One region of the Ochrobactrum sp. EDr1-4 genome, then DNA from elsewhere that is predicted to be linked to it. Evidence: predicted binding sites of a transcription regulator. Region 1 holds the regulator's gene; each other region holds the start of a gene.
What was found. Region 1 encodes PhoB, which activates phosphate uptake and scavenging genes when phosphate is short. Its sites were predicted from a motif close to TGTCATNNANCTGTCAT; they were not measured.

Region 1 (3,278 bases):
CTTATGGCCCGCGCATTCATGGCCTCGCACGTAACAAGACTGATCTTGAAGAAATCGTTGTCACAAGCTTGAAGAAGGCCAGCCTTTTTGAAGAAGTGAAAGATCGTCTTCACGATGCAGGCACCGGTCTTTCCGGTGGTCAGCAGCAGCGCCTGTGCATTGCACGCGCGATTGCCGTCAGTCCTGAAGTGATCCTGATGGATGAGCCTTGTTCGGCACTCGATCCGATTGCAACGGCAAAGGTTGAGGAACTGATCGACGAGTTGCGTCAGAACTACACCATCGTCATCGTGACTCACTCGATGCAGCAGGCTGCTCGTGTGTCGCAGCGCACAGCGATGTTCCACCTTGGTAATCTGGTGGAAGTCGGTGATACCGATGTGATGTTCACGGCACCGACCGAGAAGCGCACGCAGGACTATATCACTGGTCGTTTTGGCTAACCAATATTTCAGCAAAAGCAGGAGCCGATTGCGGTTCCGCTTCCTGCGTTTTTAATCGAGAGGTCTATGATGGCGTCCCAGCATACTGTTAGCGCATACGACGAAGAACTTCAGTTCCTGACCCACAAGATCGCCGAAATGGGCGGTCATGCGGAGCGCATGGTTGAGCAGTCGGTTGCAGCGATTGTGAATGCCGATAACGCACTGGCACAGCGCGTCATCTCCGACGATCTTATCCTCGATGCAAGCGAGCGCGAGATTGACGACAAGGCCGTCATGATTATCGCAAAGCGTCAGCCAATGGCTGTTGATCTGCGTGAAATCATCGGATCAATCCGCATTTCCGCTGATCTGGAACGCGTGGGCGATCTTGGCAAGAACATCGCGAAGCGCGTTGCAGCCGTTTCAGAATCCCGCCAGCCGGGCAAGCTTTATCGTGGTCTCGAAACCCTCGCTGAACTGGCACTGACACAGTTGAAAGACGTGCTCGACGCCTATGCAACGCGTTCGGTGCAGCAGATCAATATCGTTCGCGACCGTGATGACGAAATTGACTCGATGTACACCTCGCTGTTCCGCGAGTTGCTCACCTATATGATGGAAGATCCGCGCAACATTTCAGCCTGCACGCATCTTCTGTTCTGCGCGAAGAATATCGAGCGCATTGGCGATCACGCAACCAACATTGCTGAGACCGTCTATTACATCGTGACCGGCCTGCAGATGCCTGCGGAACGCCCGAAAGAAGACCTGAGCCACGGTATTGTCGTGGACGAGGCGCGTAAATCCTGATGAGATTTGCGCCGTATGATCGCGGCGCAAATTATTCGCATATGTAAGAAAACGCGGCGGCACGCGGCTGAACGGGGGAGTTGCATGTGCCGCCACGCTTAACTCAATAGGAAACACTGCATGTCACAGGCACCTAAGATTGCTGTGGTTGAAGACGAAGAAGCGCTGAGTGTGTTGTTGCGCTATAATCTTGAAGCCGAAGGCTATCACGTCGATACGATCTTGCGTGGCGATGAAGCCGAGATTGCACTGCGTGAAAACGTGCCGGATCTTCTCATTCTCGACTGGATGCTACCGGGTGTGTCGGGCATTGAACTTTGCCGCCGTCTGCGTCAGTGGCCGGAAACCGAACGTCTTCCGGTAATTATGCTGACTGCGCGTGGCGAAGAAAGCGAACGTGTTCGCGGCCTGAGCGTTGGTGCCGACGATTATGTGGTCAAACCGTTCTCGACCCCTGAACTGCTTGCGCGTGTTAAAGCCATGCTGCGCCGTGCCAATCCAAGTGTTCTGTCGCATGTGCTTAAAGTCGGCGAACTTGTGCTCGACCGTCAGCAGCACCGCGTTTATCGCAAAGAAAAAGAAATTCGTCTTGGACCGACAGAGTTCCGCCTGCTTGAATATTTCATGATGTCGCCGGGCCGCGTTTTCTCGCGTAGCCAGTTGCTTGATGGCGTATGGGGACCGGATATCTACGTCGATGATCGCACGGTCGACGTGCATGTCGGACGCCTGCGCAAGGCGATCAATTTGGGGCGCATGCTCGATCCGATCCGCACTGTGCGCGGTGCTGGCTATTCTTTCGGCTAGTCATCAGAGTTCATTTCACGCGTTAAGAATGGCCCGTTGCTCAAAAGGCATCGGGCCATTTTTGTTGCAAATTTCCAAATTCCGATTCGTGTTGTTGATGAAAATCCGTTCCATATCGGCTCGTATCACACGATGTTACAGTTCATTTCAAAGATTTGACTGAAACTGGACATGATGCTCGTGAGAGACGCATGTTCTGATTATTTCAGCGCCAATTTCTATGTCTTAGCAGGATTTTACAGCAGTCATGAATTAAGGCAGCTCTATGGTGCGCGCTGCATTGCAATTGAATCGCGTGTAATCAATACCTTATAAGATTTAAGTGGTTGCGTTAACGATTTGTTAATAATTTAGAACGGCTTAGCTCAGGTTATTGGCCAAAGATTCGACGTGTTGAGTCTCTCGGTTTCAATATGGCTGTGAATTTGAAATATGATTTTTTGCCTTGTTTTTGCCGAAAAATTCTTAATTCTTGCACTCTAAGAAGATTAGCAGAACGTTTGAATTTTAATTTTCGTTCGATTTGGCTTGAACGCCAGCCTGATTTTGCAGCGCCTTGGTGGCGCTTTAAAAGCGGAAGCAGACTGGATCAGTTAAGGGTCGTAATGATGCGCCTAATTAAGAGATTGAGCCGTTGACGCGCGCTCGTAAATGGAAACTGCCGGTTATTCTCGGTTTGCTCGTGGCACCTTTTCTGGTGACGGGCTGCACGACAACTGGTGGTACGAGCAAGACCAAGACCGAAAAGACAGCGGCTGTAAGCCACGTTAAGTCGGTCAATGGCGTGAAGACTTTCACTTACACCGCGAGAGATCGCGAATGCCTCCAGCGCGCGATGTTTTTTGAATCAAACCGTTCAAGCCCTGATGGTTTGATGGCTGTCGGTACTGTGGTGATGAACCGCCTCGCATCGGGCAGCTACCCCGATACAATTTGTGGTGTGGTTGGGCAGAAAAACCAGTTTGCACCGGGCGTTTTGACCCGCAAGATGAATTCCAACGCTTTGCCAGATGTTCAAGCAGCTGCTGATGCAGTTCTTAAAGGCAAGCGTCATCCATCTTTGAAGAACTCGATGTTCTTCCATACTGCAGGGCTCAAATTCCCTTACAACAATATGCATTATGTGCTGGTTGCAGGTGGAAACTCCTTCTACGAAAAGCGTGGTCGTGACGGCGAATTGCAGAACCCGGTTCCGCAAACGCCTTACAACCTTGCTTATGCGTCATCGCCACAATC
Region 2 (3,278 bases), on a different contig from region 1:
CATAAAGCGAACCTTCGGCCATGACGCGATCAACGGCGAGACCCAGCTGTTCGGCAATCTGGTCAAGACGCAACGCCGGAACCGAGCGGTCGCCGCGACGGCGATCATCAAGCAGACGGTGGGCATTGCGGATGGCGGTTTCACCGCCCTTTACAGCAACATACATGGATTAGCCCTCAATCTTTTCGACAGCATGATCTTTTCCGAAAACTGGTTCCCACTTTTCGGGATCCTGCGCCAAACTTGCTATACGCGTGGTGCGGGGAAGCGCTGCAACTTTGCCGTCAGCGACGAGCACCAGATCTATGCCCAGCGGAAACAACGCGCCATTTTCACGCCATTGCGCAGCAAAATCCTGCGGCAAACCATCAACGGTCAGCACAGTTTCATTCTTGATGCCCGGGCCTTTGAGGCTGAAACCCTGCCCGCTCGTCAAAGACGAAACCGCCAGAACAACAGTCGTCGAACGATCCGGAAATTCAGGATCTCCCTGCGCGAAGGAAGAAAGTGCCGGCAACGATTGCGCATCCGTTACAAGTGCGAACTGCGCTTTCGACTGATCGCCGACGAGTGGTGCACCGGTATGGAATGTCAGCCATGCCGTTGCGTCCTGATTGGCTGCTATTTCAGCATCGACCCAGACGCTTGCGTCGTGATCAAGAAGCGTTGCTGCAATGAGGCCAAGCTCAGGCGTGAGCGGCTTTGATGGCGCAGCCGCACCAGGCAGCGAATGGATACGACCAGGATTGGCCATTGCGTGCATGAGCGCATGAAACGCCGACTGCGCTTCATTGACTGGATCAGCCAGTCCGCCTTCAAATGCAGAAGAAGAATGGAGCATCAATTGTCTCCCCGAACCATTGTGAAGAAATCGACTTTCGTGGCAGCAGCCTCATTGCGCCGTTTTGCATCCGCAGTATCGACACGACCACGCAATGCATTGAGCACGCTGCTTTCGATTGCATCGCGGGTGGCCTCGTCGAGCCAGAGTGCATCAAACAATGCAGCGAGCTTCGCCTTTTCCTGATCACGTCCCAGCGCATAGGAGTGCCCAACCGAGCCATTCGCCAGACGAACAGTTGCGCGGGTGACGGTTGCCTCGCCAACATTGAACGGGGCACCGCCGCCGCCAATACGACCGCGCATCATAACCAGCCCGGTTTCCGGACCACGCAAAACTTCAAATTCGGGCTTGTCTGCCCAGTTCTGCCAGAACGTCTTCAATTCTTCGCCGCTTGCGCGAGCGAGAAGCGCCATACTGGCCTGACGTGCTGCCTGCGTTGCATCCGGCGCCAAATTGCTTTTAGCGGCGGAGCCACCTCCACTTTCAACTGTGCTGTGCCGGGTAGTATGCCTCGTCGTGTTCATGAGCTTATCCGCCCTATCTAATCCGGTTGACTTGATCGCCTTATTTGTCTATTCATATAGACAACTATACAATACCAGAATGAATACACCCTGCCAATGACAGGACGATGACAATTGACGACAAAGGCGCAGATGAAAAAGAGTGGACGGATTGAGAGAAACAGCGGTGTAGCCATCTGGCGGCAGATTGCCGACGAGATACGCGGCGACATCATGGCCGGGAAACTTGCTACGGGCGCACGCATACCTGCCGAAATGGACCTGGCAGAACGATTTGGCGTCAATCGTCACACCGTGCGCAGCGCAATTGCGGCTCTTACGCAGGAAGGCGTCCTGCGCGCGGAACAAGGACGCGGCACCTTTATCGCCAATGCAAAACGCCTCACCTACCAGATCGGGCGCCGCACGCGTATTTCGCAAGCACTCGCCCCACAAGTGAGCGAAACCCGGGGCATACTGCTCAGCTCTTCTCTGGAAATTGCGACTGCCGACATCGCTCAGGCACTCGGAATGGATATAGGCTCCGAAGCGTTACGGTTAGAGACCATGCACAGCGCTGACGGGCACCCGATCTCAATCGCCACCCACTGGATAGATTCAAATGCTTTCCCGACTTTCACCGAAGATTATGCGGCCAGCGGTTCGATCACTTCAGCATTCAAAGCGGCAGGCGTCAGCGATTATTTCAGAAAATCGACTGTGGTATCCGCCCGCCATGCCGATCCTGACGATCTCAAACACCTCAAATTATCTCCCGGTGCAATCGTGCTGACAGCCCGCGCAATCAATATCGATACCGAGGGAAAGCCCATACAATTTTCTTTGACGCGGTTTTCCGCAGACAGAATGGAATTTGTTATTGAAAGTGATAATGAAAATAACTGAAACTCGGAACTGCCTTTGGCGACATCTTCGAAATACTCACAGAGGCGATGTGGTGTATGCTCTCCGAATGACCGTAATCGATCTCACGTTCGAGCGATCCAAAAATAATCCTTGCATTACCCGGGGTACCCACACGTGAGAATGACGGCGGTGCTCTGGTTCGCCTCGATGTCGTGGGCGACACCCGGGTAGATGTTAACTGGCAGTCCTCTGACCAACTTATCCGCGAAGACGATTGCGTGGCGCATGTCGCCGTACAGATCGCGGCTTACTTTCGCGGAGCGCTTCAAGTTATCAATTTGCCTATCGCTCCCACAGGTAATCCGTTCCTGCAGGATGCATGGTCGCATCTGATGAAAGTGCGCTATGGCACGACCATCACGCATCTCGATCTGGCGCAACGCCTGGACAAGCCGACGTGGGCAAGGGCTATAGTGGTGGGCTGGAGAGGGCTAAAGCAAGCTGGGTCGACGATGAGCAGTCTCTCCTTTTCCAGAGCCGCCGCGATCTTTTGGCGGGCGAAGTATGAACTCCCCGAAAAGCCTCCAATCGTAAGTCGACCCATTTGACGCCATTAATAGCTCCAAACGCGTCTGGAGCGCTTTGAAAAGAGTCATGAATTCTCGCTCTAATCCAAGCGTGTAAAACGAAGCCTCAATACACTTTTGAAAGACATAGCTGAAAAGTGGCCATCGGGACGACGTCATCAAAAGCACGATGCACTTCTTGAAACGTTTCTGATCGAACTGTTCAATTTTTATAGACAGTATGTTTATCGGAATAAAATAAACGTTATGATCGAATATCAAAATTAAGCTGTATGAATATTTCAAATGAACTGAAAAATTCAACGGGCCCTAATGCTACAATCCATTATCATTAAAGTCATTGCATTTCCGCTTCTTCTTGGCGCAATTCTGGCGCTTGCAACTTACCGACTTGAGCAGCAGCGAAATCTGGTCATCGCGTTTCTCGCTCCGTTGTTTGCATGTGTCATCATAATCGTTTTAGACGGTTTTCCAGGC
Region 3 (3,278 bases), on a different contig from region 1:
TGCAAATACCCGTGGGTCGCATTTCCGATCTGATTGACCGCCGTTATGTGCTGGCTGGCGTGGCTTCACTTGCAGCCCTTGTTGGCCTTGCAGCCTTTATTATCGGTCCATCCAACGGCAAGGTTATCATCATCATGACCGGCTGTTATGGGGCACTTGCCTATGCACTTTATCCTGTCGCAGTAGCCCATGCGAATGACCACGCTACATCTGAAAGCTTCGTGAAAGTATCGAGTGGGCTGCTGTTGCTATATGGCTTCGGCACCATGCTCGGACCCTTGCTGGCTGCGGCTGCGATGGATATTTTCTGGCCATCAGGCCTGTTTGCCATCACAGCGCTCGCGCATATTTCGATAACGGGCTACGCGCTGTTTCGCTCCCGCAGACGGGCATCGATACCGAAATCAGAAAAAGAGCAGTTTAAGAGCATGCCATCGGTGAAGAGTGCAACGCCTGAGGGGATGAATCTCGACCCACGGGCGGAAAGCGAAGCCAATTAAATAAAGATGTTCGGCGGCTGTAACGCAGCCGCCAATATTTAAAGAATAATTGCTCGACATCGCTTATTTAGAGCGCATCCCCGAAAGTGGGTTTCCATTTTCTGACAAGATGCTCATTAAAACGAATATTCAGCGCGCCGATCTGATTTAATCAGATCGAAACGCGCTCTATCATAAGCCTATAAAAACGATGCAATATCAACAGTTAAGGGCGTTGAACACCGTGCTTGGGGATCAGTGACGCGTCACTTGAATTTTTAGCTTTTCAATCTGCTCTTTGAGAGCCAGCTTCTTGCGCTTGAGAGACGTAACATGCAGGTCATCAATTGCCGGTGACGCTAAAGCTTCGGAGATTTCCTCTTCCAAAGCGCCGTGCTTCTGTTCAAGCGTGGCAAGATGGGACTCGATAGCCATCATCAATTCTCCTTTGATTGATTTACCAAAGGACAGGGCCATGTTGCAGCTTTTGCCAACAAATGGCTCCATCCGCTCTCACCTGCGCAAACGCCCGGTAGTACACCTCCTGCTATCCGGGCCAGTTACGCAGTCCCGGCTGCCATTCAACAGTTCATTCAGCAACCGTTGTTCATGACAGAACAATGACACTGTGGCATGAGTTTGATGCAAAGTCGAATTTGTTTTGGTAGGATTTTCCAATCACGAAAAATGTGATAAAGGCTTCGCCTGAAACGGGTCTGCACCACTCTGGAGCGGCCCGTAATATTATTTTTAAGAAATGGGGCAAGCCGCATGTCCGATCAGGATCAGGCCGAAGTTAGATTGGTCGTCGCACGTCTGAAACAGGAACACGCGGATTTCGATGCAGCTATAAATGCCATGATGCAGGTCGGCTGCGATCAGCTGCGCATCCAGCGCATGAAAAAGAAAAAACTCGCAATCAAAGACAAGCTTCAGGAACTGGAAGATCAGGTCATCCCTGACATCATCGCCTGAGCATAACATAAAAGACGTTTCATAGCCGGGGTTCGCCCGGCTTTGTTTTTCAATCCATGATCTAAAGAAGCAGGACGGATCAATGAGCAGAAGTGCAGATGTCGCAATCATCATGGGAAGCCAATCCGATTGGGAAACAATGCGCCATGCTGCTGATACGCTTGATGCATTGGGTATATCTTTCGATGCGCGCATCGTCTCGGCACATCGTACTCCTGATCGCCTCGTTTCTTTTGCCAAAGGCGCAAAGGCTGAAGGCTTCAAAGTTGTGATTGCCGGTGCTGGCGGCGCGGCCCACCTCCCCGGCATGGCAGCAGCGATGACCCCGCTCCCGGTTTTTGGTGTGCCAGTTCAGTCGAAAGCACTTTCTGGTCAAGACTCACTTCTGTCCATCGTGCAGATGCCCGCGGGTATCCCGGTAGGCACACTCGCCATTGGTCGCGCGGGCGCTGTCAACGCAGCGCTTCTATCAGCGGCCGTACTTGCCCTTTATGACGACGCGCTGGCCGCACGTCTTGACGAATGGCGCACTGCACAGACCGAAAGCGTTGCAGAACGCCCATCTGATGAGGTCTGATATGACAGTTTCAGCGTTGAAGGCCGGTTCTACAATCGGCATCATCGGCGGCGGCCAGTTGGCGCGTATGCTCGCTATGGCAGCGGCACGCCTTGGTTATGAGACCATCATTCTCGAGCCGCAGGCAGATTGCCCGGCAGCACAGGTGGCCAACCGTCAGATTATTGCGGCCTACGATGACCCAGCAGCGCTTGCACAGCTCGCTGCGGCGTCTGACGTCATCACCTATGAATTTGAGAACGTTCCGGTATCAGCAGCTGACAAGCTTGCGGAATCGGCGCTCGTGTTTCCACCACCAGCCGCACTTGAGATTTCACAGGACCGCTTTACCGAAAAGCAATTCCTCAATGAAAGCGGCATCGAAACCGCCCCGTGGCGCCTTGTCGACGATGAAGAATCGCTCATTGCAGCACTCGCAGCACTTGGCGAACGCGGTATTCTGAAAACCCGTCGCCTTGGCTATGATGGCAAGGGACAAGTCCGCCTCACATCGCTTGACGAAAGCGAAGCGAAAAACGCGCTTCACGCGATCAAGCACGCACCGGCAATCCTTGAAGGCTTTGTCGCTTTTGAGCGCGAAGTTTCTGTGATTGCAGCGCGCGACCGCCAAGGCAATGTTGCGATCTTCGATATTTCAGAAAACGTCCATAAGGACGGCATTCTGTCGACTTCGACAGTTCCTGCAGCAATCTCAACCCAAACTGCCGAAACCGCTAGCAAGGCCGCTGAGAAGCTTCTTCATGCGCTTGATTATGTCGGCGTCCTTGGACTTGAGTTCTTCGTTCTTGCTGACGGCACATTGCTTGCCAATGAGTTTGCGCCACGCGTGCACAATTCCGGCCACTGGACGGAGGCTGCCTGCGCGATCTCGCAGTTTGAACAACATATTCGTGCCGTCGCAGGCCTGCCTCTTGGCGACACTATGCGTCATTCCGATTGCGTGATGGAAAACCTGATCGGCGACGATATTGAGCAGGTTCCGGCGATTCTCGCAGAATCGAATGCTGTGCTGCATCTCTACGGCAAGAAAGAAGCCCGCCCGGGCCGCAAAATGGGTCATGTGACCCGCATTCGCACCCGCGCACGCTAAGCATTACGCAGGAATCCATCAGATTCCTGCGTTTGTAGGCCCTGCGGCAAGATTTTCGGGACCAGTCTTCGTGAATCTGCGGCGCAGGAGTTGACATTCAGCTGAAATATTGTGTATTTCGGCCAACCCTTCGGGCAGGAATACTGCCTGTAACCAA

Region 2: the regulator PhoB is predicted to act here: its motif matches at 1,465-1,481, upstream of phnF (phosphonate metabolism transcriptional regulator PhnF).
Region 3: the regulator PhoB is predicted to act here: its motif matches at 1,089-1,105, upstream of ACOZHT_RS17900 (YdcH family protein).

Annotation. Positions count from the first base shown of each region.
Region 1 is NZ_JBLZOF010000001.1:1,041,713-1,044,990, reverse strand. It holds gene pstB (phosphate ABC transporter ATP-binding protein PstB) at 1-443, shown strand, start outside; gene phoU (phosphate signaling complex protein PhoU) at 513-1,235, shown strand; gene phoB (phosphate regulon transcriptional regulator PhoB) at 1,356-2,042, shown strand; gene ACOZHT_RS05135 (cell wall hydrolase) at 2,677-3,278, shown strand, end outside.
Region 2 is NZ_JBLZOF010000007.1:143,973-147,250, reverse strand. It holds gene ACOZHT_RS19090 (carbon-phosphorus lyase complex subunit PhnI) at 1-166, opposite strand, end outside; gene phnH (phosphonate C-P lyase system protein PhnH) at 170-841, opposite strand; gene phnG (phosphonate C-P lyase system protein PhnG) at 841-1,368, opposite strand; gene phnF (phosphonate metabolism transcriptional regulator PhnF) at 1,501-2,253, shown strand; gene ACOZHT_RS19070 (hypothetical protein) at 2,594-2,782, shown strand.
Region 3 is NZ_JBLZOF010000006.1:113,137-116,414, reverse strand. It holds gene ACOZHT_RS17910 (MFS transporter) at 1-500, shown strand, start outside; gene ACOZHT_RS17905 (YdcH family protein) at 735-917, opposite strand; gene ACOZHT_RS17900 (YdcH family protein) at 1,251-1,454, shown strand; gene purE (5-(carboxyamino)imidazole ribonucleotide mutase) at 1,537-2,031, shown strand; gene ACOZHT_RS17890 (5-(carboxyamino)imidazole ribonucleotide synthase) at 2,033-3,121, shown strand.